DNA from 2 places in the Lysinibacillus sp. NPDC097195 genome. Region 2 is predicted to be linked to the other one. Evidence: riboswitches for the same ligand, from Rfam matches in the RefSeq annotation. Region 2 holds a riboswitch; the other holds the start of a gene.
The links. Region 2 has a riboswitch for thiamine pyrophosphate ahead of thiW (energy coupling factor transporter S component ThiW). Riboswitches for the same ligand answer to the same signal wherever they lie in the genome.

Region 1 (3,188 bases), 1.3 Mb from region 2:
AATGTGCACTTACATGTGTGGATTTATAATGTCTGAACAAATCTAATAAGTAGTATACACATGGGCTTGGAGATACAATTCCGGGCTCATTTTTTATTCATTTTGCCACTAAAAATGTGGAATTTCGTAGTCTTAACTTCTCACCTTCATTAAACGAGAATGGTAATTATTAAAACTGAAATTGGCTAATTATGTTAAAATCAAGTAAGGGTTAAAAAAGATTTTACTTAAACAGTAAGAAGGTAGGACTTTGTCTTTTTTAGGATTATTTGTTCTAACAGTTTTATTAGTGGAATACCAATCATATTGAAAGATAGTGCTCAATTTTTAGAAGTGCCATTTCGGCAAATTTACATCATTCAGTGTTATGAAGCAGCATGAACAAGAAATAGTTTAAAGGGAGAGAAACAAATGAGTGTAGAAATTTATCATGAAGAACAATCCGAAGAAAGTATTCAATTTGCAAAATGGATAGCTGCTCAGGGGAATAAGAAAAGTTTTTCTACTATTGAAAACACTAAAAGCTTCCTTAAGCAAAGAGGAACTGAAAATACGATACCTTATGCTATTGGCAAAGATGTTAAATTTGCAAGTGATATTCAGGAGATGTCGTTCGAGGGCATCCAGGTCTTCACATTAAATAATCAAATGTCCTCAAATCAAAAAGTGATTCTCTATTTACATGGTGGTGCTTGGACAAGTCAACCTTTGGATTTGCACTGGATGTTTATGGATAACATGGCACAATCCTTAGATGCCAAAATTATTGCGCCTATTTATCCAAAAGTACCTCATTTTAACTATAAGGATACTTATCCGAAAATCCTCCACCTATATAAAGAAATAGTTAGAACGGTTGAAAGCGCAAATCAAGTGACCCTTATGGGCGATTCTTCTGGCGGAAATATTGCGCTTGCACTAGCCCAACTTTTAAAGTTGGAAGACCTGCCTCAACCGAAAGATATTATTTTATTATCTGCCTGTGTTGATATGACTTTGAGCAACCCGCTTTTACCTGAATATGATGAAAAGGATCCGCTTTTAGCTCGTGAAGGAATGGAAGTCATTACAAAGCTATGGGCAGCTGATAAAAGTTTATCGGACCCATTAATTAGTCCAATTTACGGTGACTTTCAAGGAGTTGCGAAGATTACTCATTTTATTGGTACACATGAAGCGCTATATCCGGATGCCATGACCTTTGATGAAAAACTTACTAAACAAGGAATTGCTATAAACACTTATGTTTACCCAAACATGCTTCATGTGTTTGTTGTGATGCCAATTCCTGAAGCTTTAGATGCTCACCAAAAAATTATTCATATTATTAATGACTAAGGAAGGGTCGACAATAAAGGGGTATAGTATAAAATATTAGAATTAGATGACCATGGGGAAATTGAGATGATATATGTGAAAAAGGCAATGATATTTCTAGTTTTCATTTTTATGATAGTATCTTTTCCTTCGATAACAAGTGCTTGTTCGTGTGCCGATTTACCAAGTGTTGAACAAGAATTCGAACGTTCAATAGCCGTATTTAGTGGGAAGGTTATTGAAATAAAAGAGAAAAGAAGTTTAAAAGGCTATACATTACATTCTGTTCTCTTTGAAGTAACGAACACATGGAAGGGTGTTAAACAATCGCAACTAATTCTTAGTACTGGTCAAGGTGATGGGGATTGTGGCTATCCTTTTATAAAAGGACAAGAATATTTGGTTTATGCTGATGACTCAAGTGTATATGGGGGAAAATCGCTTGTAACAGTCACTTGTGATCGTACGAATATATTGAGTACTTCACAGGAAGATTTAGAGATACTTGGAGCAGGACAGCCTCCTATAGAAGAAGTTAATTTGAGTAGTCAATATAATAGAAATCAACTATATGTTTGGGCAACTTCGGCAATAGTTATTGCCATGATTGTATATTTCATAGTCCATAAAAGAAAAAAGTTGAAATAGATTGATTATAGGTGATCACTGATACCTTTATTATTACTTAAAAATTACTAGCTTGTCTTTTTACGATAGATATGGGTATAATAATCTTCGAAAAGTTCATAAGTAAAGAATGTAGGGGGGCTGGAAGTTGCCAGCTGAGAGTGCATCCGTTTAGATGCTGACCCTTTGAACCTGATTTGGCTCGTACCAGCGTAGGGAACATCTATTCAAAAATAATTGTACACATTTTTTTGATACCGTTTGCAAACGTCTGGGATAATTCCTAGGCGTTTTTTTGTTTAGACAGGAATTTACCCACAACACACCTATAATCCGCAACAAGCGTGTGCAACAATGCTGAGAATACGTTTTCTACTGGTGATGACATTCAATCATGAACACTTTCAAATTATTAAACTTGGAGGAGACAGCATGAAAAAATGGTTATTCGTTGTCATTGCTGCACTGTTAACATTAGTTGGTTGTAGCGAAAAAGCAGACAAAGAGGAAACAAATTCATTAAAAAAGGTATCGGTCGTCCTGGACTGGACACCTAATACCAATCATACAGGACTGTACGTTGCGAAAAAGTTGGGCTATTTTAAAGAGCAAGGCTTAGACGTAGACATTATTTTACCTGGAGAAGCGGGTGCTGATCAGCTTGTAGCATCCGGTAAAGCACAATTTGGCGTAAGCTACCAGGAAGGTATTACGCAAGCACGTGTACAAGACGTGCCGCTTGTGTCGATTGCAGCCATTATTCAACATAATACGTCTGGCTTTGCATCTGTTGCATCAAAGGGCATTACGTCACCTAAAGACTATGAAGGAAAAACTTACGGAGGCTGGGGTGCGCCATTAGAACAAGCTGTTTTACAATCACTTATGCAAACAGCAAATGCGGATATCAATCAATTAGATATCGTCAATGCAGGCGATTTAGACTTTTTTACCATGATGCAGAAGGATATTGATTTTGCGTGGATTTTTTATGCTTGGACAGGGATTGAGGCAGAACTTCGTGGGGAAACAATAAATATGCAGTATTTGACTGACTATAGTAAGCAACTTGATTATTATACACCGGTACTAGCTACGAATGAAAAAATGATAAAAGAAAATCCGGACGTCGTAAAGGCATTTGTTGCGGCATCGGCTAAAGGTTATGAATATGCAATTGAGCACCCAAGTGAAGCGGCTGATCTATTACTTGAAGCGGTTCCTGATTTAGATAAAGCACTTGT
Region 2 (3,188 bases):
GCTCGGATTTATCGCCTTCGATGATCGCCCTTGGGAAATTATCGAAACGGCGCCACTTGGCAATAAAGAAGAAGCAGTTGATACGATTTTATCTGTGACGCCAGGTGGTGGTACAGAAATATATAGTTCACTTGCAGCGGCATATGATAGTTTAGCTAATTTAAAATTGCAACGAAAACATATTATTTTACTTACTGATGGACAGTCACAATCGGGTAATTACGAAGATTTAATTGAAACTGCTAAGGAACAAGGAATCACACTTTCTACCGTTGCAATTGGACAAGATGCTGATGGTGCTTTACTGCAATCATTAAGTGAAATGGGTAGTGGGCGATTTTATGATGTCATCGATGAACAGACAATCCCTTCTATTTTATCGCGTGAGACAGCAATGATTTCGCGTACTTATATTGAAGACAATCCATTTTACCCGACCATTTATAATGCAGCTGGATGGAATACACTTTTTGCAAATGGTGTGCCACAAATGAATGCTTATATTGGTACGACAGCGAAGCAAGGCGCTGCGGTAATTGCAGAAAGTGAGAAAGAAGATCCTGTATTGGCGCAATGGCAATATGGACTTGGCAAAACGTTTGCCTTTACATCCGATTCAACGGGGAAATGGACTGGAGACTGGGCAAGATGGCAGAATTGGGGCGCATTTTGGCAAACTATCATTTCGCAAATGCTACCAAGCTATAATGATGTGGCCTATGATGTAAGACTCGAAGCTGATGGCTCGTTTATCATTACAGACCCAACAAATGAAGCGGCCTTTTTAGATATTGTCGCTGTTGATGAAGCCGGCGAGGAACTTGATTTGCAGCTTGAAACAATTTCCGCCTCGCAAGTACGTGCAGTTGTCCAAGCGAAGCCTGGTCTGATTTTTTTCCGTATTGCTGACGAAGAACAGGCCATTTATCAGGCAGGACTTAGTGTACCGTACAGTGCTGAATATGAATTACGTCCTGTCAATGAAACCATTGCGAAAGAACTTACAAAGCAAACGGGTGGCTCTATTTTAAAAGAACCTCAACAAGTGTTTCGTGATTTCACCAACAAAGGAGCGGAGCGCCAAAATATTGCAACATGGCTACTGCTAGCAGGGATGCTATTATTCTTTGTTGATATAACCCTTCGACGCTTTGGTTGGAGCTTTATAACAAGGCATAAGCAACAAGACAAGCATGTAGAAGAAACAACGATACAAGCGGAAGACACAAATGTTGCACAGTTATTAAAGGGCATGAAAAAACGCTCTTAACAAGAAAACGATAGTACAGCGAGAAAAGCTAGTGCTATCGTTTTTTTTGTTCTGTCAATGTAATGTACTTGGCGCTTGTTCTTAGACTGTTAGCAACGATAATCCCGAGAATGGCCCCGATAAGGCTGGATGTGACAAAGGCTGGCATAAAAAATAAGGCTCCTACAGATGTTCCCATTAATAATTGCGCATAAGGGACAGCGACAAGTGAGGCCAGAATACCTGTGCCGAAAACTTCACCTGCACCTGCAAGCCATTTGCTGCAGCTATATTGATAGGCTAACGCCGCACATGCTGCACCAATGACACTTCCGGGAATTGCTAAAAGAGAGCCCGTGCCGGTTAGTATTCGAATAATGGCTGTCATGAAAGCAACGATAATCGTTGGCACTGGACCGAGTAGAATGGCACTGATGACGTTGATGGCATGCTGTACAGGGTAAGCACGAGCAATACCTGTTGGAATGGAAATAAAAGTAGAGCCTGTGACAGCAATCGCTACTAGTAAAGCCATCGTCGTTAGTTTTCGAATAGACATGATCAATTACTCCCTTAAGTTTTTTTGCGTTAATCGCCGATAGAAGTCAGTGAATCGCCGGTGAAATGCGAGAAATCGCCGATAGCATGCCCGCAATCGCCGATAAAACCGCACAAATCGCCGCTAGACCTTGCGAAATCGCTGATAGCACTGCCTAATGAATAAAAAAAGCCGCTTCCTTATAACGAAAGGAAGCGGCCTTGCATTTTTAAAACGAAAGCAAGTGTCGCCACTTCCCTCCGCTAGTGTGAACTAGATCAGGTTCAAAGGGTCCGTATATGAACATATACGTCTCAGCCTTGTAAAGACTCCCCTAGTGGTAAAACATGATTTAATTTTTCATTGATTTCCGCTGCGAGCGGACGCTTTCCGCGGGCACAACATAAGGCGCAACCCTGGCTAACGCGCGGTTTGCCGTGTCTTACGTTTTGTGCTGATCCCGCAGGAGTCGCCACCCTCCACTCCAATCAACCTAAATATTTGTCAATAAACACTTTGGACAAAAATCACTCAGGCTGCATAAGTTGTGGAGCCTTTTTAATTGTCCAAATGAGCGCTAATAGGAAGCAAGTCATTAAAATAATTGACCCGAAAATATAAGGACTATTTATATTCCAGTCGAATAAAAGACCCGCAAGTGCAGGGCCAATCATATTTCCAAGACTCATATAAGCATTGGTAAGACCAGCGGCATAACCTTGCTCACTGCCAGCAAGCTTAGAAATCAGTGTGTTAACGGCTGGACGAATTAACGTAGTTGCCGTTGAGAAAATCGTTGCGACCACTAAAATAAGTGCGAAGCCAGAAACAAATAATATTAAGAAAATGGCTACAGCAGCAATAAATAAATTGACTAGCACAACTTTCATTTCCCCAAAGCGCTTAAAGAGCGGTGTAATAACAAACATTTGCACAATGACACCGAATGCGCCACCTACAGTTAAGATGATTGCAATATCTGCAGGTTTGTAATTAAATTTGTCTGTGACAAATAAGGATAATGTCGTTTGGAAATTGGCGATTCCGAACGAGAATACAAGCATTATTATTAACATTACAAAATATGGCATTTTAACAGAGCGTGCCATCTGCTTTACAAGATTGTCTTGCTTTTGAGCTTTTTGAGCTGCAGTTGGTTTTGTAGAAGGTAATAACAACACCGAAAGGATAGAGGCAATAATAGCTGCTGCTCCAGCCATAAAGAATGGGAAATGCAAACTAACTTTAGAGAGGAATCCACCGATACCTGGTCCAATCATAAAACCAAGAGACATGGCGGCCCCTAACATGCCCATACCTTTTCCGCGTTCTTCATAAGTTGTGATATCTGCTACAAATGCCATAATAGGAGGTGCTACAAAGGCAGAACCTAAGCCTCCT

Region 1: linked by a shared signal. The riboswitch ahead of ACIQXI_RS06040 (ABC transporter substrate-binding protein) and the one ahead of thiW (energy coupling factor transporter S component ThiW) in region 2 are both predicted to bind thiamine pyrophosphate.

What each region holds. Positions count from the first base shown of each region.
Region 1 covers NZ_JBIWDP010000001.1:1,171,477-1,174,664, reverse strand. The annotation lists gene ACIQXI_RS06050 (alpha/beta hydrolase fold domain-containing protein) at 412-1,338, shown strand; gene ACIQXI_RS06045 (hypothetical protein) at 1,405-1,965, shown strand; TPP riboswitch at 2,069-2,180, shown strand; gene ACIQXI_RS06040 (ABC transporter substrate-binding protein) at 2,377-3,188, shown strand, end outside.
Region 2 covers NZ_JBIWDP010000001.1:2,479,482-2,482,669, reverse strand. The annotation lists gene ACIQXI_RS12755 (VWA domain-containing protein) at 1-1,270, shown strand, start outside; gene thiW (energy coupling factor transporter S component ThiW) at 1,305-1,808, opposite strand; TPP riboswitch at 2,026-2,133, opposite strand; gene ACIQXI_RS12745 (MFS transporter) at 2,315-3,188, opposite strand, start outside.